DNA from 2 places in the Ochrobactrum sp. P6BSIII genome. Region 2 is predicted to be linked to the other one. Evidence: predicted binding sites of a transcription regulator. Region 2 holds the regulator's gene; the other holds the start of a gene.
The links. Region 2 encodes LexA, which represses DNA repair genes until DNA is damaged. Its sites were predicted from a motif close to TGTTCNNNNTGTGTTCNG; they were not measured.
Positions count from the first base shown of each region.

Region 1 (9,946 bases), on a different contig from region 2:
CGATCACTGTTGCGCCGACGACCGGCAGATCGTTTTCCGCCAGCAGCACGGGCAAGGTGGCAGCCGGGTTCAGCGCCAGAAATTCCTTGCGGCGCGACCACGGCCTTTCCTCGATCAGTTCCGCTTCCACGCCATATTCGCCGAGGATAAGCCGCACATAACGTGAGCCTGAAGACATGGGATGATGAAACAGCGTAAGCATGATCGACGCGGTACTCTCGACTGACACAGCTTGAATTGAACGTCCGGAGATTGGTACGGCGGCTGGCGTTTGCCCATGCAGCAGGCTATTTCTGCTGCCAAGCGATTCGACGCCGCCTCAACGGAATATAAAGTCTATAAGACCTATGTTTGCGGGAGACAAGCAATCGCTGGAAGTGCCCGTTTTAGTCGCCACAGCCGCTAATGCGAGCCGGTTCAGATGCCATCATCGTGCCAACCATTCTAAGGTACTGACTTCATGGATATTTTTAATCTGCTGGAAGCCGCGTTTCTCGGTCTCATCGAAGGGTTGACCGAGTTTATCCCGGTTTCGTCCACCGGGCATTTGTTGCTGGTCGGTCATTTTCTGGGATTTGAATCCACAGGAAAGACGTTCGAGGTGCTGATCCAGCTCGGCGCTATTCTGGCCATTCTGACCGTTTATTCGGCGAAATTGCTGAAGCTCCTTGCGGATTTTCCGCGTGATGCGCGCACGCGTCATTTTGTCTTCGGTATTCTGGTCGCCTTCCTGCCCGCTGCTTTCATCGGTGCGGCTGCGCATGGCTTCATCAAGAGCGTGCTCTTCGAAACGCCGATCCTTGTCTGCATCATGCTGATCGTCGGCGGTCTGATCCTGCTCTGGGTCGACCAGCTCAATCTGAAGCCGCGCTATCATGATGTGATGGATTATCCGCTGCCAATGTGCCTTGCCATCGGCTTCATCCAGTGCCTCGCCATGATCCCCGGCGTGTCGCGTTCGGGTTCCACGATTGTCGGTTCGCTGCTGCTGGGCGCGGACAAGCGGTCGGCTGCTGAATTCTCGTTCTTCCTCGCCATGCCGACCATGGCCGGAGCCTTCGCCTACGATCTCTACAAGAGCCGCGACATGCTCACGATGAATGATGGCGCACTGATCGCTGTCGGCTTCGTGATGGCTTTCATCTCAGGTGTGTTCGTCGTGCGCTATCTGCTCGACTATGTCTCGCGCCATGGCTTCAAGCTCTTTGCCTGGTGGCGTCTGATCGTCGGCTCCGCTGGCCTAGCCGCTTTGTTGATTTGGGGATGAGCAAAAGAAAAGGGGCCTCGCGGCCCCTTTATTCATTCCGACTATCGATATCTCACGCAAAACCGGTCTTGGTGTACTGACCGGCCACGCGGTAGCGCCAGAGATAGGCTGGGAGCACGGCGTCGACGCCTTCCGGCGTAATGCCCATGCCCTGCAAGGTGCGGCTTTCCTTGATGGCTGCTTCCGAAACGACATTGTCGGATTTCAGGAGCGTCACCTGATCGTTGGTGATCGGCGGGTTCGGCAGCAGGCTGAGAACCGAAGCCTGCAGGCGGGCGACCCACCAAGGCAGCGAAATGAGAACGCGCTTGCGGTCGACGACGCGCAGCATGTCCTTCATCCAGTTCTTGAACGGCTGTACATCCGGGCCGCCGAGTTCATAGACGCCACCCGGCATCAGCTTGCCATCAACGGCGTGGGCAACAGCTTCCGCGACATCGCCGACATAGACCGGCTGGAGCTTCGTTTCGCCACCGCCGATGACCGGCAGGAAGGGCGAGAAACGCGCCATATTGGCGAAGCGATTGAAGAAGCGGTCTTCGTGACCGAAAATGATCGACGGACGCAGGATAACGCTTTCCGGCAGCGCAGCGAGAACGGCGTTTTCGCCTTCAGCTTTGGTGCGGGCATAATCCGAAGCCGAATTCACATCGGCAGCGAGCGACGAAATGTGGGTCATCGGAATGCCAGCGGCCTTGGCAGCTTCGGCAATGTTCTTCGCGCCCAGCACCTGAACCGTGTTGAAACGCTGGCGGCCGCTTTCTGCGAGAATGCCGACGAGGTTCACGACATGGTCGGAACCCTTGACGACCAGCTCGACCGAAGCGCGATTGCGGACATTGGCCTGCACCATCTGGATCTGCCCGACATTGCCGAGCGGAGCCATGTAATAAGCCACTTCGGGCTTGCGCACGGCAACGCGCACACGATAGCCACGCTTGGTGAGACTTGCTACGACCGCGCGCCCGACAAAGCCGGAGCCGCCGAAAACGGTGACCAGTTTCGGCCTGTTGTGGACTTCGTTCGGTTCGGTCTTCATCCTAAACTCCTGCATGAAAGCCAGTTGGGCCGCTTGCGAGCAGCAGCCGCAATGCGTCTGTATTGCCGGTGATTTATCGCCTTTTTGCCACAAGGCAAAGGGGACTTGTTGTCACGATCATGATAGCGGGGCTTTTTCCCGTAATTAAAGCGCAATAGAGCTTTGAGATTCCGCTGCTTGCTGTTAAATCGCGCGCATGAGCACACCACTTGACCATATTCGCAATTTTTCGATCGTCGCCCATATCGATCATGGCAAATCGACGCTGGCCGACCGCCTCATTCAATTGACTGGCGGTCTGGATACGCGCGAGATGAAGGATCAGGTTCTCGACTCGATGGATATCGAGCGCGAGCGCGGCATCACCATCAAGGCGCAGACCGTCCGTCTCACCTATAAGGCGAAGAACGGCGAAGATTATGTGCTGAACCTGATCGACACCCCCGGACATGTCGACTTCGCTTATGAAGTCTCGCGTTCGCTGGCGGCATGCGAGGGTTCGCTGCTCGTGGTGGATGCTTCCCAGGGCGTGGAAGCGCAGACGCTGGCCAATGTCTATCAGGCCATCGACAATAACCATGAAATCGTGGTCGTGCTGAACAAGATCGATCTGCCCGCTGCCGAGCCTGAGCGCGTCAAGCAGCAGATCGAGGAAGTCATTGGCATCGATGCGTCGCAGGCCGTGCATATTTCTGCCAAGACCGGCATCGGCATCGAAGACGTGCTGGAAGCCATCGTCACCCAGCTGCCCGCGCCGAAGGAAGGCGACCGCAATGCGCCGCTCAAGGCCATGCTGGTCGACAGCTGGTACGATTCCTATCTCGGCGTTATCGTTCTGGTGCGCGTCATCGACGGCGTGCTCAAGAAGGGCCAGACCATCCGCATGATGGGCACGGGCGCGAAATATCCGGTGGAACGCACCGGTGTCTTTACGCCGAAAATGGTTCAGATGGACGAACTCGGCCCGGGCGAGCTTGGCTTTATCACCGCTTCTATCAAGGAAGTGGCCGATACGCGCGTCGGCGATACGATCACCGATGATCGCCGCCCGACCGAAAAAATGCTGGCCGGCTTCAAGCCTGCGCAGCCGGTTGTGTTCTGCGGTCTGTTCCCGGTTGATGCAGCGGATTTTGAAGATCTGCGCGGCGCCATGGGCAAGCTGCGCCTCAACGACGCTTCGTTCTCGTTCGAAATGGAAACCTCGGCAGCGCTCGGTTTCGGTTTCCGTTGCGGCTTCCTCGGCTTGCTGCATCTGGAAATCATTCAGGAACGTCTTGAGCGCGAGTTCAATCTCGACCTCATCACGACGGCGCCTTCGGTTGTCTATCGCCTGAACATGATCGACGGCTCGCAGAAGGAATTGCACAACCCGGCCGATATGCCGGATGTGGTGAAGATCTCGGCCATCGAAGAGCCCTGGATCAAGGCAACCATCATGACGCCGGATGATTATCTCGGCGCGATCATGAAACTGTGTCAGGATCGCCGCGGCATTCAGGTGGACCTCACCTATGTCGGCCCGCGCGCCATGATCACCTATGAACTGCCGCTCAATGAAGTGGTGTTCGATTTCTACGACCGCCTCAAGTCGATCTCGAAGGGCTATGCCTCGTTCGATTATAACCTCTCGGAATATCGTGAGGGCGATCTGGTCAAGATGTCGATCCTCGTGAACGAAGAGCCGGTCGATGCGCTGTCGATGCTGGTTCACCGAACGGCTGCGGAAAAGCGCGGTCGTGCGCTTTGCGAGAAGCTGAAAGAGCTGATCCCGCAGCACATGTTCAAGATTCCGATTCAGGCGGCTATCGGCGGTCGTATCGTGGCGCGCGAGACCATCTCGGCGCTGCGCAAGGACGTGACGGCCAAGTGCTACGGCGGCGACGTGACGCGTAAGCGCAAACTTCTGGAAAAGCAGAAGGAAGGCAAGAAGCGCATGCGCCAGTTCGGCAAGGTCGAAATCCCGCAAGAGGCCTTTATTCAGGCGCTCAAGATGGGCGATGATTGATCCTTCGTTCCTTTGATCCGTTGAAGGGGATGGCGTTTGCGTTAGACACGTTATCCTAAGCTGACAGGACGGTAATTTGGAAAAGGGCACTTCGGTGCCCTTTTCTCTTTTTTGGGGGTGTTGGAAGAGGGCGCTACGCGCTTTCCCTCATCCTGAGGAGCCGTTGAAAACGGCGTCTCGAAGGGCGAGGGAAAGTCGCTGAAGGCGGGTTATTTTGGGTCCTATATCTTTGGCGTCTCTCTACCGCCTCTCGTTCTTCGACCTTCGATGAACTCAGGATGATGCTAGGCTTCACTCCGCCGGATCGGGGAGACACTAGGCGCGGCGCAACCGCTCCTCGCCCTTCGAGACGCCACCTTCGGTGGCTCCTCAGGATGAGGAGCGGGGCAGGCGGCATTGATAATGCCAGCGTGTTCAGGGCTTATCGCTTGCGTTTCGCAAGTTCCGGCAGGCCTTCATAGTTCAGCGCTATCAATGCTTCTTTCTTTACCCGCGACCAACCTTTGATCTGCCGTTCGCGTGCGATGGCGTCGACGATCCGGTCGTAGGTTTCCGTGAAAACAAGTTGGACGGGCCGCCGCTTCTTTGTGTAGCTTTCGTAGATCCCCTCGTTATGTTCCCACAATCGAGCTTCAATATTCTGTTTGGTGAGCCCGGTATAATAGGACCCATCCGCACAACGCAGAATGTAGACTGTTACTTCCATGACTTGCCCCCGCGCGTCTTTGGAAGCTAGATGTTGCGTCAAGCTCGACTGTCTAACAAGTCGCGATGATCTTCTTGAAATCGTCTACGTTCAGAAAGTTGGAAACCGTGTCCGCAAATCCCCGCATTTCCATCACCTACTGCACCCAATGCAATTGGCTGTTGCGCGCTGCGTGGATGGCGCAGGAACTGTTGCAGACTTTCGGACAGGATCTGGCGGAGGTCGCATTGCGTCCGGGGACTGGCGGAATTTTTGAAATCCGCGTGCTGATGCCAGATGGCCATGAAGAACTCATCTGGGAGCGTAAGCGCGACGGTGGTTTTCCGGAAGCCAAGGTTTTGAAACAGCGCGTGCGCGATCTGGTCTGGCCGGAACGCGATCTCGGTCATTCGGACCGACCAGCGAAACCTTGAGAGGACAGCTCTGCTGTCCAGTCCCTTCTATCCCTCGACAAGTCCAGAGTTGAGGGCCGGTGAGACGGGCATTTCCCGCGCTCGTCGATCCTTCGATGAACTCTGGAGGAGGTGCCGCTTGAAAACTTCTCAAATGTGGGAAACAGCAGCGCTTTAAGCTGACTGAAATCAATCCTCATCCACCACGCGCAGGCGCATCTGGGTGGGGGCGCTGTCCGCTGGTCTTGGTTGCGGGCGGGGCGTTTCCTCGGCGGGCTTTTCGCCAAATTCCAGTGCTTCGATTTTCGCGCCGCGCCGGGTGACCTTGTTGGACGACACCAGAATATCGTCAATATCCTTGTTGGCCTGCACAAAGTGCGTTTGCAGCTTGCGCACGCGTTCGTCAAGGCGGCCCACATCTTCCATCAGACGGATCACTTCGCCCTGAATGACATGCGCCTGCTCGCGCATGCGGGCGTCTTTCAGGATCGCCTGAATGACCTGTATCGACAGCATCAGCAGCGATGGTGAAACGATCACAATCCGCGCCCGGTGCGCGCGCTGGATCAGCGCTTCGAAATGCTCGTGAATATCGGCAAAGATCGACTCCGAGGGCACGAACAGAAAAGCCGTATCCTGCGTTTCGCCGGGGATCAGATATTTGTCGGAAACATCCTTGATATGGATTTCCATGTCGCGGCGGAACTGCACAACGGCAGCTTTGCGGGCGTCCGGATGCTCCTTCTCACGCATGGCGTTCCAAGCTTCGAGCGGAAACTTGGCGTCGATTACCAGTGAGGGTGCTTTATTGGGCATGCGCACGAGGCAGTCGGGACGGGTGCCGTTGGACAGTGTCGCCTGAAATTCATAAGCGCCTTGTGGCAAACCGTCGGCGATGATCGCTTCCATGCGTGACTGGCCGAAAGCGCCGCGCGTCTGCTTGTTGGCGAGGATCGCCTGCAACTGCACCACCTGTCCGGCGAGCGACTGGATATTGTTTTGTGCCGTGTCGATGACGGCCAGACGCTCCTGCAATTTGGCAAGATTTTCATGGGTCGAGCGGGTCTGCTCGGTCATGGTCTGGCCGATGCGATGCGTCATGCCGTCGAGCCGTTCGCGGATCGACTGGTTCAACTCTGCCTGTCGTGAGCCGAAAACCTCCGCCATGGTCTGCATGCGGCCCTGCATCTCCGCCTGTGCTTTCAGGATTTCCGCCATGCGATATTCGGCGTCGCGGGCGCGGTCTTCTGCCTGTGCTTCGGCAACGGCGCGCAGGCGCGCTGAGCGCGTTGCGGCGATCAGGAAAATGACGAGGCAAAGCACCACCACCACAATGCCAGCCAGAAGAATATCTCCCAGCGTGAGCGATGTGGCGCCGAGCTGCAAAAGCGGCTCATTCAAGAGGTTCTGGTTTTCCATGCAGCAAGCTTAGCTGATTCGTAAGGCCTTGATGAGATCAAAACAAGAACATTTTGCAAAGCGCAATTGACGATTCTGTCACAAGCGATTACGTGAAACGCATGTCAGTAAAACCGCTTGTCATCCTTCCCGATCCTGTGTTGCGCCTGGTTTCCAAGCCAGTGGAGCGCTTTGACGATCAGCTGCGCAAATTTGCCGGCGACATGTTCGACACCATGTATGACGCGCCGGGCATTGGCCTTGCCGCCATTCAGGTTGGCGAGCCGATCCGCATGCTCGTCATCGACCTTGCCAAGGAAGGCGAGGAAAAAGCGCCGCATGTCTTCATCAATCCCGAGATTGTCGGCGTGACGGATGAAGTCAGCACCTATGAAGAAGGTTGCCTGTCTATTCCGGATTATTATGCGGAAGTGGAACGGCCTGCTGCCATTCAGGTCAAATATTTCGATGCCGATGGCAAGCCGCACGCAATGGAAGCGGATGGCCTGATGGCCACCTGCTTGCAGCACGAGATCGATCATCTCAACGGTGTGCTCTTCATCGATCATATTTCCAAGCTGAAGCGCGATATGGTCATCAAGAAGTTCAAGAAGCTCGCCAGCCAGCGGGCGTCGAAAAAGGCTCTTTAGATGCGTATTGTCTTCATGGGCACGCCGGATTTTTCCGTGCCGATCCTGACCGCCATTATCGGGCAGGGCTATGATGTGGTGGCCGTCTATTCGCAGCCGCCGCGTCCGGCAGGCCGCAGAGGGCTGGAACTGACCAAGTCGCCTGTCCATGAAAAGGCCGAACAGTTCGGTATTCCCGTCTTCACGCCGAAGAGCCTCAAGGGTGCGGAAGAGCAGGAAGTGTTTGCGAGCCTTGAGGCCGATGTCGCCATCGTCGTCGCCTATGGTTTGCTGTTGCCCAAGGCCATTCTCGATGCGCCGCGGCTTGGCTGCTATAACGGCCATGCCTCGCTTCTGCCGCGCTGGCGCGGTGCCGCGCCTATCCAGCGGGCTATCATGTCGGGCGATAGCGAAACCGGTATGATGATCATGAAAATGGACGAGGGGCTCGATACGGGCCCCGTCGCCATGGCTGAAAAAGTGGCGATCACGCCGGATATGACGGCGGGCGAATTGCATGATCGCCTGAGCATGATCGGTGCCGACCTGATGGTACGGGCGCTGGGCGCGCTTGAGCGCGAAAGCCTGACATTGCAGCCGCAGGCCGAAGAGGGCGTCACCTATGCCGCCAAGATCGACAAGGCCGAAGCGCGCATTGACTGGTCGAAGCCTGCGAGCGATGTGCACAATGCCATTCGCGGCCTTGCGCCTTTTCCGGGTGCATGGTGCGAGATGGAAATCAATGGCGTTGTCGAGCGTGTGAAACTTCAGCGGTCGACGCTGGGCGAAGGCTCCGGTGCGGCGGGTACCGTGCTGGACGACCGGCTGACGGTTGCCTGCGGCGAAGGTGCCGTTCGACTCGTCACCTTGCAGCGTTCGGGCGGCAAGTCATTGCCTGCGCAGGAATTTCTGCGCGGCGCGACGGTTACGAAGGTTTTGTAGGCCCGTGCCGCGCTACAGGCTTCTGGTCGAGTATGACGGCACCCCCTATGCGGGCTGGCAGCGTCAGGAAAACGGCCACACCGTGCAGGGTGCTATCGAGCAGGCGTTCAAGAAATTCTGCGGCGAGGATCTGGCGCTAAGCGCGGCGGGCCGCACCGATGCAGGCGTGCACGCGACGGCGCAGGTTGCGCATGTCGATCTCAGCAAGGATTGGGGTGCGGGCAAGGTGCGTGATGCGGTCAATGCGCATCTGGTCATGGCCAATGAGCGCGTGAGCATCCTCAATGTCGAGAAGACCACCGACAGTTTCGATGCGCGTTTTTCCGCGCAGGGACGACATTATCTCTATCGCTTCCACAATCGCCGTGCGCCGCTGGCCGTTGATTATCAACGCGCGTGGTGGGTGCAAAAGCGCCTCGATCACGAGGCGATGCATGAAGCGGCGCAACTGCTTCTGGGCGAGCACGATTTCACGACCTTTCGCGCCACGCAATGCCAGGCCAAAAGCCCGGTCAAGACGCTGGATCGGCTTGATATCACGCGTGATGGCGAGATCATCGAGATGCGAGTTTCGGCGCGCTCGTTCCTGCACAATCAGGTGCGCTCCTTTGCAGGCAGCCTGATGGAAGTGGGCGTCGGTCGCTGGACGGCGGATGATTTGCAGGCGGCGCTTGAAGCACGCGACCGCAAGGCCTGCGGACAAGTCGCGCCGCCTTACGGTCTTTATCTGATCGGCGTCGACTACGCTTTTCCGTTTTAGGGGTTATTTTGAAAAGAAGAGCGCAACAATTGACGACTTTTATCTAAAGTAAAAATCGACCTCGCCCGTGCCGTTGGCGTCGCTGACCACAACTCCGTTTATTCCAGAAGGCGTGATGATTCCATTGTTGGTAAAGCGCCATGTTATGTTGCTGGGGTGAGGGTCCATTCCGTTGCGGGGAACCAAACTCACATTGATATCCCGCATCTTTACGAGTGGGTCTGGCGGAAGGTCTAGATAGTTGTCGGTATATGGCTCCAAGCATAATACCGCTAAATTGACTGCACTTGGCAAGTCAGCAGTAACGCGCGTCTTCTGATAATTTTCTCCGCAAACTCCATAGAATAAGTATAATTTTCCCCCGTCTTGCCATCGAATGTAATCCGCCCCTGTAGTTCGTCACCCGGTTTCACTCTAACAGCTTCGCCATTATACTGGACACCATCTATATAGTAAAAGCATCCCGCTTGCCACGACATGCTTGTTGGTATCCATGATAAGACTGGTTGCATCAAATTCTCGCCTTTGTAATCCTGTAATCCGTTCCATATATTTACGTGCGCTAAACAATGGGGGAACTCGGGGGCAGATGGAACAGTCCAGTTTGTTAAAAACTCCTGAATGACCGCAACTTTGTCTGACGGCTTTTCAAAATTAGCGATCGCAGTATAGTTGCCAGTCATGCCGGCAACATCGTTACTTCTTAATTGTCTGTGTCTCATATTACGCGCCTTTACTATGCATGACGCGCCTAAGTTGTTGCTTTTGCAAGTTTAATGAAAATGACATTTGTGTCGGTGCTTACCCG
Region 1 is NZ_JACGXB010000013.1:75,701-85,646, forward strand. Features, by position in the region: gene FHW00_RS18000 (glutathione S-transferase family protein) at 1-202, opposite strand, end outside; gene FHW00_RS18005 (undecaprenyl-diphosphate phosphatase) at 461-1,267, shown strand; gene FHW00_RS18010 (complex I NDUFA9 subunit family protein) at 1,320-2,306, opposite strand; gene lepA (translation elongation factor 4) at 2,503-4,311, shown strand; gene FHW00_RS18020 (GIY-YIG nuclease family protein) at 4,733-5,017, opposite strand; gene FHW00_RS18025 (SelT/SelW/SelH family protein) at 5,125-5,430, shown strand; gene FHW00_RS18030 (DNA recombination protein RmuC) at 5,599-6,828, opposite strand; gene def (peptide deformylase) at 6,930-7,457, shown strand; gene fmt (methionyl-tRNA formyltransferase) at 7,458-8,378, shown strand; gene truA (tRNA pseudouridine(38-40) synthase TruA) at 8,383-9,138, shown strand; gene FHW00_RS18050 (hypothetical protein) at 9,411-9,860, opposite strand.
Region 1: a site for LexA is predicted at 6,862-6,879, ahead of FHW00_RS18030 (DNA recombination protein RmuC). Genes of this name have one in related genera too.

Region 2 (9,946 bases):
CCGGCTGGCGCGACACCGTTGCCGACATGGCGCGGAGAACTCCCGCTGCTTTCGCGGAAGCCATCCATCTCGAAACGGCGCGCGGAATTTTCTTTCTGCTGATTCCGATTTTCAGCGGATTGGGTGCGGTGATCTATTTCACTTTCTCCTTCGAACCTGATTGGACGCCCATTCTGGCCTTACTGGTCGGGCTGGTTATCATTCGCATACTGATGCGGAAGCACTTCTTTGCCGGGCAGGTGCTGACATTGGCAGTTGCTTTCCAGCTTGGTCTTGTGAGCGGCAAATGGGAAACCGTACGCATGGCAACGCCGATGCTCGGTTCCGATGTGTCGACGCGTGTCACTGGCCGGGTTGTTGCACTGGATGCACAGGATAATGGAAGCTGGCGTATCACACTGGATTTGCTGACAACAGAACGCCCGACACTGCGCTTTTCACCGACACGTATTCGCATCAATGCGCGAGATATACCGGCGGATACATCGATCGGTGGCGGATTGACCGGCTTTGCGCGGTTGCGGGTGCCGTCAGGCCCGGTGCGTCCGGGCAATTACGACTTTTCCTTCCATGCCTATTTCAACGGTATCGGAGCAAACGGGTTCTTTCTGGGAAATCCGAAGACGGCAAATGTTCCGCCACAGACAAGTCTGACGGCAGAAATCAGCGAATGGATTGCCTTGCTCCGCGTGCGCGTGTCGGAACGGGTCGAGGAGGTGATCGGCGGTGAAGATGGCAATGTCACCGCCGCATTGATCGCCGGTACGCGCGGTGGCATCAGCGAGGAGACCAATGAGGACCTTCGCAAGGCCGGTCTGGCGCATATTCTCTCAATATCAGGTCTGCACATGGCGCTGGCGGCGGGTGTCGTGATGTTTGCTCTCAGGTCTGCCTTTGCGCTCTTTCCAGCCTTCAGCGTCCGGCACCCGGTCAAGAAATATGCCGCTTTCCTGTCGTTGCTAAGCTGCACGTTCTATCTCGCCATGTCTGGTGCCGACGTTGCAGCCCAGCGCAGCTATGTGATGATCGCCGTCATGCTTAGCGCATTGCTGTTTGACCGCGCTGCACTCAGCATGCGCAATGTGGCAGTCGCCGGTGTGGTGACAATAGCAATCTCACCGCATGAAATACTCGGGCCGAGTTTCCAGATGTCCTATTCGGCAACGGCGGCGCTGATTGCTGGCTATGCGTGGTGGGGAGCGCGTAAAGCCAAAAAATTGCAGCATGTGGAGAGGCGTGCGGCTTCGCCAGCGGCCGGTTTGCCAATGAAGGTTGTTAAATCAGCTATTGCTGCTGCCGGGACATCGCTTGTGGCAGGAATTGCGAGCGGCATTTTCGCCGCCTATCATTTCAACAATACCGCACCGTTCGGGCTGATCGGCAATGTGCTGGCCGATCCGGTGATCGCCACACTGGTCATGCCTTTTTCCGTTCTGGGCCTCGTATTGATGCCACTTGGCCTAGATTGGCTGCCATTGACCATTGCCGGGTCTGGTATCTGGATTGTCCGCACCCTTGCGAGCATGATCGCGTCATGGTCGCCTGATGGCAATCCGGGAGCGATGCCGATAGCAGCGCTCGCATTCTGGACCATAGCGCTCGTGATCGCTGTATTGTTCACAACGCGATTCAAGATTCTGGCGTTACTATTTGTTTTGGCGGGATTTATTGCCTTCGTGCACGAGCCGTTTCCAGATGTTGTGATATCCGAAGATGCAAAGCTGGTTGGGGTTCGTCTGCCCGATGGGCGTTTTGCTGTGAACCGCGACAGGCCGTCAAAGTTCACAATAGACAACTGGAAAACAGCCTATCTCGCAACGCAATTCCTGATACCACAGCACGCAAAAGACAGGCTTCGCGGAATACCGACTGACGGCTTTATCTGCGAAGACGAATTATGCGCGATTACATTACGCGATGGGCGTGTACTGGCCTATACGGCTGATCCTGCCGTTCAGGACGTCGCTTGCGATGTCGGTGATATCGTTATCCTCGCGATAGCCGGGAAAATACCGGGATGTGCACATCAAAAGAGGCTCGTCATCAACCGCCGTGATCTGGCGTTGCGAGGCACAGTGGAGATGAGACTTGGCGACAAGAAAGACACGACCGGCAATTCTATCGTGGCTCTTGCTGGCGATCTGACGTCCGTAAACGACAGCACACCTCAGCGGCGCAATTTTACCGATCCGCGTTATGACGACAGGCTAGCTTTCGCCATCGATGAGCCACGGCGTCCGTGGCATCTGTTCCGGCTCTATTCGCGCGCGGCACGTGGCTTACCTGATCGGGAATATAAGAAGAAGCAGCCTACTCAAAAGGCAGAAACGCAATGCCTGGCCACTGACGATCAGGGGCCGGGCAGATGCGAATGATAATAGTGTTTTGAGCGCGTTGCAATTCAACTAGTCGGCGGTTCAAGCCGCATTTTGCGCATGTCCGTCCGAAAACGCGGTTCCATTTTCGGACCTAACGATCAGTACCGGCGGATCAATCCGACCAGCTTGCCCTGCACGCGAACGCGGTCTGGGCCGAAGATACGTGTTTCATAAGCTGGGTTTGCGGCTTCAAGCGCAATAGATGCGCCCTTGCGGCGGAACCGCTTCAAGGTTGCTTCTTCATCATCAACCAGTGCGACAACGATTTCACCCGGGTTGGCGATATCGCCGCGCTTGATGATGACTGTATCGCCATCGAAAATCCCGGCTTCGATCATCGAGTCGCCCTTGACCTCCAGCGCATAATGTTCGCCCGCACCAATCATCTCCGGGGGGAGGCTGAGCGAATGCGTCTGGCTTTGAATGGCTGAGATCGGCACACCGGCGGCGATGCGACCCATGACCGGTACCGATACGGTCGCCGAAACATCATCATTGGTCGCAACAGGTGCGGAGCGTAACGGCTGCACCGGTGCAGGAGGGGCCTTGCCCAGGCTGCCTTCGATGACGCTCGGCGCAAATTTCTTCTGCGCGTTCAGTCCCGGTGCAATCGAATCCGGCAGGCGAAGCACTTCCAGCGCACGTGCCCGGTTCGGCAGCCTGCGAATGAAGCCCCGTTCTTCCAGAGCGGTGATCAGCCGATGAATGCCCGACTTGGAAGCAAGGTCGAGCGCTTCCTTCATTTCGTCAAAAGATGGCGGAATACCTGTTTCTTTCAGACGATCATGAATGAACAGCAGAAGCTCGTGCTGCTTACGGGTCAACATGCGCGACACCCTCCGACCAGATAAGAATCGAGAAAAACAAAACCAGAACGAACACTATATGTTCCAGTCTTGTTCTGCAATGGTTTTAAAATGATTAACGGGCTGGCGGCTTGTTGCCGGAACGTTCACAGGGCCCCGTGACGGGCCGGTCCTTATCCAAGGAAGCGTTTTATTTTCAATCCATTGTGGCTTTTGCTTCGCGTTGTTTCGAGGCAGCAAAAGTGACCATTCTGGTGCTTTTTAACGTAGCATAAGCACGCGGCACGAACTGCCTGCATCTGCTGCCGGGGCATTTTCGTCACGAATGAGCAATGCATTGGAGCCGACGAGGGCTGTCAGCATGGACGAATCCTGTACTGGAAATGGTGTTGCCAGCAGCGTTCCATCGCTTTGCGATTCGACCGTGGCGCGTACAAAATCGCGCCGATGGTCATTGGCAGGCATCGCCTGACCGAGTTTCGCAGGGCGGATATCTGCCGTCAGATCGGTGCCTGCAAGTTTCGCGATCAGCGGGCGAAGAAAAACGAGGCTGCAAACGAGGCTTGAAACCGGGTTTCCGGGCAGGCCTATCACATGGACGGTGCTGCCGTCGACAGTCTTGCGCCCGTACATAAGTGGTTTTCCGGGACGCATGGCGATTTTCCAGAAACCGAGATCGACACCGCAATTGCGTAGAGCACTATGCATGTAATCGCGATCACCGACCGATGCGCCGCCAACGGTCACCAGAATATCGGTTCCACTGTTCAGAGCGCTGGCAATAGCCGATTCAATCTGTGTCGGATCGTCCGGAATGATGCCCATATCTTCGGAGTAGCCGCCAGCGCGGCGCACGATTTCGGCAATGCCCACACTGTTCGAAGCGACGATCTGGTCCGGTCCGGTCGTGGCTCCGGGCGGAACAAGTTCATCGCCGGTAGCCAATATGGAAATGCGCGGTTTGCGAAACACATCGAGCGATGGATTGCCGCTTGCAGCAGCCAGTGACAGGGCGGGTGCGTCCAGTTCGCGACCGACCGGTATGACGGTCTTGCCGGGAGCAAAATCGAGACCGGCCCGGCGGATATGCCGTCCGGGTTCGATGCCTTCCAGAATGGTCAGCTGATCGCCGGAACGTTCGGTATGTTCCTGAATGACAATCGTATCAGCGGCTTCAGGTATCGGCGCGCCGGTGAAAATGCGCACGGCCTGTCCGGGCAGCAGGGAGCCTTCGAAACGCTTGCCAGCAGCGGATTCACCGATAATGGTCAACTGAAGGGGATAGGCGATTTCTGCAGGCGCTATCAGCGCATAGCCATCCATGGCCGAGCAGTCGAAAGGTGGTTGCAGGAAACGGGCCTCGACGGCGCGGGCAACAACGCGCCCGCCAGCTTCATTCAGCGTAAGAGTTTCAAGGCCATGCGGTTCTGCGGAGGAGAGTATACGCGCCAGAGCATCTTCGACCGGGAGAAGGGACATCGTATTTCCTCTCGAACTCAGTTTTGTGAGGCCGCTTCAGACCTTCCAGTCGCCGGACTTGCCACCGCTCTTTTCCACAACGCGAATATTGCCGATTTCCATATGGCGATCGACAGCCTTGGCCATGTCATAGATCGTCAGGCACGTCACGGAAACGGCTGTGAGCGCTTCCATTTCAACGCCAGTGCGGCCGTTCAGTTTGGCAAGCGCACGCACGCGCAGACCGGGCAATGCGTGATCCGGGACTATATCCACCGCGACCTTGCTCAGCATGAGTGGATGGCAAAGCGGAATGAGGTCGGCGGTTCTTTTCGCAGCCATGATGCCTGCAAGACGCGCTGTGCCGATCACATCGCCCTTGGCTGCATCGCCCGCCAGAATGAGCGCCAGCGTTTCCGGTTTCATGGTCACGCTGCCTTCGGCAACGGCCTGCCGCTCCGTCTCATCCTTGGCGCCGACATCCACCATATTGGCAGCGCCGGTCTGGTCGAGATGGGTGAGCTTGGCCGCATCCGAGGTCATGACATTAAGCCTTGCCGGTCAGAAGCTCGCGCGTGGCGGCGGCAACATCGTCCTTGCGCATCAGGCTTTCGCCGATGAGGAACGTGCCGATGCCGGACTTTTCCAGACGCAGGCAATCGTCATGGGTGAAGATGCCGCTTTCGCCAACCAGCAGACGGTCGGCAGGGGCCGTTTTCGACAGGCGTTCGGAAACGGTCAGGCTGACTTCAAACGTGCGTAGGTTGCGATTGTTGACGCCCAGCAGACGCGAAGAAAGCTTGAGCGCACGTTCCATTTCGGCCTCGTCATGCACTTCGAGGAGCGCATCCATACCGAGTTCGAAAGCGGTTTCTTCCAGTGCCCTGGCCAGATCGTCATCGACGCTTGCGAGGATGATCAGAATGCAGTCCGCACCCCAGCTGCGCGCTTCATAGACCTGATAGGTGTCGAACAGGAAATCCTTGCGCAAAGCAGGCAGGCTGCATGCTTCTCGCGCTGCCATCAGGAATTCCGGCGCGCCCTGGAAGGATGGCGTATCGGTCAGAACTGAAAGGCAGGCAGCGCCACCGTCTTCATAGGCTTTTGCCAGTGCTGGCGGATTGAAATCCGGGCGGATCAAACCTTTGGAAGGGCTGGCCTTCTTGATTTCAGCGATCAGTGCAAACTGATCGGCTGCACGTTTCGCTTCAAGCGCCTTGAGAAAACCGCGTGGTGCGGCCTGATCCTTGGCGCGCGCCTTCAGGTCTTCAACCGTGTGACACGCCTTGGCAGCAGCGATTTCCTCGCGCTTATAGACTTCGATCTTACGGAGAATGTCGGTGGACATGATGCGCTTCCTCTCGTCAGACTGTCTTGTCGTTTGAGACAGCGATTACTTTTTGCAAAACGGCCAATGCCGCGCCGCTATCAATGGAATGGGCTGCCTGAGCGATGCCGTCCTTCAGATCCTCGGCCTTGCCTGCGATCACGAGCGCAGCGGCGGAGTTGAGAAGCACGATGTCGCGATAGGCGTTCTTGGCGCCTTCGAGAACGGCGATCAGCGCCTTGGCGTTCTCCGCAGCATCGCCACCTTTCAGCTCTTCCGGCTTGCAACGGCGTAAACCGACTTCCTCAGGCGTGATTGTGAACGTGCGGACAGTGCCGTTTTCAAGCGCCGCGATCTGCGTGGTGCCAGCGGTGGTCATCTCATCAAGGCCGTCGCCATAGACGACCCAGACGGCTTCCATGCCAAGCTCGTTGAGCACATGCGCCAGAGGCTCAACCCACTGGGCCGCAAATACGCCCAAAAGCTGGCGCTTCACGCTTGCCGGGTTGGCGAGCGGTCCAAGTATGTTGAAAATCGTGCGCGTTCCAAGCTCGACGCGGGAAGGGCCGACGTGGCGCATGGCGGAATGGTGCATCGGGGCGAACATGAAGCCGAGACCGGCTTCCCGGGCGCTACGGCCGATTGTTTCCGCATCGGCTTCGATATTGACGCCAAGTGCGGCAAGCGTGTCTGCAGCGCCGGAGCGCGAGGACAGGGCGCGGTTGCCGTGCTTCGCGACCGGTACGCCAGCGCCAGCCACGACGAAGGCCGAGCAGGACGAAACATTATAGGAACCGGACTGATCGCCGCCCGTGCCGACAATGTCGATGGCGTTTGAAGGGGCGACGACCGGCAGCATGCGCGACCGCATGGAAGCGACTGCGCCGACGATTTCCGGCACGGTTTCGCCACGCACGCGCAAAGCCATCAGAAAGCCGCCGATCTGCGAAGGCGTTGCCTGACCGGACATCATGATGTCGAACGCGGCCTTGGAATCCTCCTGCGACAGTGGTTCGCCGGAGGCCGCTTTCGCGATGTATGGTTTCAGATCAGCCATTTTCTTTCTGCCGCTTGTTTATGTGAATTCTCGCGTTAGGGAGCTGTGCTCAGCAGAACCTAGAATGCGAGAGCATTGTTGATGACGGTCTGGTTGATCTTCACCGGATACTGCTTCTGCAATTCTCCAACCATCTGTTCCAGCACATCGTCGGAAAGAGCGGTCGACAGATAGTTGCGCTGCTGTTCAGAAATGGTGTCCGGACCGGCACTTGCTGGTTCGGTCACTTCCGTCACCTTGAAGAGAATCTGCGCGTCGTCGGAAGGCGCTGCCGCGGTGCCGGTGAACCCGTTCGGGCCGCGGAAAATCTGCGCTGCCGCAGCCGAGCCGATATCCGCATCGTTCGTCGAGCGGGTCACGCCACGCTTGGTCTGCTTTTCAAGGCCAAGCTCGGATGCAATCGCATCAAGCGTTGCGCCGCCATCGAGACGCTTCTTCAGGTCTTCCAGACGCTGATTGAGGCGCTTGACGGCTTCTTCACCCTTCCATGCAGCCACAACCTTGTCCTTGACTTCGTCGAGGGTACGGTCGCGGGCAGGGGTGACGCCATCGATCTGGTACCAGAGATAGCCGACATTGCCCATGGTCAGTGCGTCATTGTCAAAGCCCTGTTCCGCCTGGAAAGCAGCGGCCAGAAGCGCCTGTCCGTTCGGCAGTTCAACCGGCTTGCCGGACGGGTCGTTGCCTTCGGTATCGACTGCATCGATGGTAACGGTCTTGAGGCTCAGGCCCTTGGCGACATCGGCCATCGATGCACCATCAGAGCGCTGCTGCTCGTAGGAGTCGTGAATGCCGCTGATGCTGCTTGCCGCGATGTTGTTGGCAAGGGTCGTGCGGATTTCAGCTTCAACTTCCGAGAGCGGCTTGACATGCGCCGGGTCGATCTTGGTAACGCGCAGAATGACCGGGCCGAAACCGCCCTTGACGACAGGGCTTACGCCGTTTTCCGCCAGCGCAAAGGCTGCATCGGCGATGGTCTGGTCAGGAATGGCGCTTTTCTCGAAGGTGCCGAGCTTCAGATCGTCTTCGGTCTTGCCCTGTTCCTTGCCGATATCGAGGAAGCTGGTGCCAGCGGCAATCTTTTCCTGCGCTGCATTGGCCGCAGCTTCATCCGCAAAGCTGATCTGCTCGATGGTGCGCTGCTCGATCGTGCCGTAGCGCGCCTTGTTCTTCTCGTAATATTCGTTGATTTCTTCCTGCGTCACGGCAGCCGGATCGGCAATGTCGGCTGGCTCCAGCTTGACATAGGTGACCTTGCGGTATTCAGGCGCCTTGTACTCATCTTTATGCGCATCGAAATAGGCCTTGAGGGCGTCGTCCGACGGGGCAGGGATCGCGTCTGATTTTTCCACAGTAATGGTGATGTAGTCGACGCTGCGGCTTTCGCCCTGATAAAGCGCCAGTGCCTTGAGCATCGCGTCAGGCATCTTGATGCCATCGGTCGCCGCTTCGACCATCTGCTGGCGGCGGGCAACCTTGGCGCGATTTTCGAGATAATCCTGGGCGCGAATGCCAGACTGGCGCAAAACCGCATCAAACTGCGCGCGGTTGAAATTGCCGCTGGCATCCTGGAAAGCCGGGTCTTCCGCCGTCAAGCGCGCAATGCCGTCCTTCGACAGGCCGAGCTGCATGTTGCGTGCGCCTTCATCGAGCACGACGCCGGCTGCGAGCTGCGCCAGAACCTGGTTTTCAACGCCGATAGATTTTGCCTGTTCCCGCGTCAGACGCTGGCGGAACTGCTGCGACAGGCGCATGACCTGCTGTTCATAAGCGAAGCGGTAGTCGGTCGCGCTGACTTCGGAACCGCCTGCTGTCAGCGCGGCATTGCCTGTCATGCCACCGCGGAAAACATCCGCGATACCCCAGACGCCGAAGCTCAGGACGAGCACACCAAGCAGAAGCTTGGAGATCCAGGAGCGAGAGGCAGAGCGCAGGCTGTCGAGCATGGGAAACCCTTCGATTATGATATAAAGCTCGGCTTTGGTTGAGTTGAGCCAGTCATTGAATTGAACCGTTCAGGGGATAACCCCAAGCAAGCCCCATATGCAAGGTCTCATTGAGGCTCTGCAACCAAGAACATTTGCATTGCGACACGAATATGCTTAGTCAGTGGCAAAATTCGGCGCAGCCATGCGTTATTCGCTGGAAGCGCCTGCCGTTTACAAAGGCGAGGAGAATACAATGACTCCGGGTATCCGTCCGTTGGTCGCTGGCAACTGGAAGATGAATGGCACGGGAGAATCTCTCACCGAACTGCGCGCGATTGCAGCCGGTCTGAGCTCCGATTTCGGCAGAAAACTCGATGCCGTGATCTGTGTGCCTGCTACTCTTTTGTCACGCGCTGCCGAAACGCTCTCTGGCGAAACCACGGTCGGCCTCGGCGGACAGGACAGCCACTCGAAGGTTTCCGGTGCGCATACCGGCGATATTTCGGCTGAAATGCTGAAAGAAGCGGGCGCAACCCATGTCATCATCGGTCATTCCGAGCGCCGCACCGATCACTGCGAAACCAACGATGTTGTGAAGGCAAAGACCGAAGCCGCCTGGGCAGCAGGTCTTGTGACCATCGTTTGCGTCGGCGAAACGGCTGACGAACGCAAGTCGGAACGCACACTCGAAGTCATCGGCTCGCAGCTTGCAGGTTCCCTGCCGGATGGGCTGACCGCCGAAAACACCATCATTGCCTATGAGCCTGTATGGGCGATTGGCACGGGCCTGACACCGACGGTGCAGGATGTCCGCGCCGCTCATGCCTTCATGCGCGAGCAGCTGACCGAGCGCTTCGGAGCCAAGGGCGCGCATCTGCGTCTTCTCTATGGCGGTTCGGTCAAGCCGTCCAACTCCACCGAACTGCTCGGCATTGCCGATGTGGACGGTGCACTTGTTGGCGGTGCGAGCTTGAAGGCGACCGACTTCCTCG
Region 2 is NZ_JACGXB010000020.1:9,039-18,984, forward strand. Features, by position in the region: gene FHW00_RS21395 (ComEC/Rec2 family competence protein) at 1-2,375, shown strand, start outside; gene lexA (transcriptional repressor LexA) at 2,477-3,205, opposite strand; gene FHW00_RS21405 (molybdopterin molybdotransferase MoeA) at 3,446-4,663, opposite strand; gene moaC (cyclic pyranopterin monophosphate synthase MoaC) at 4,700-5,185, opposite strand; gene trpC (indole-3-glycerol phosphate synthase TrpC) at 5,190-5,990, opposite strand; gene trpD (anthranilate phosphoribosyltransferase) at 6,007-7,026, opposite strand; gene FHW00_RS21425 (peptidyl-prolyl cis-trans isomerase) at 7,086-8,972, opposite strand; gene tpiA (triose-phosphate isomerase) at 9,208-9,946, shown strand, end outside.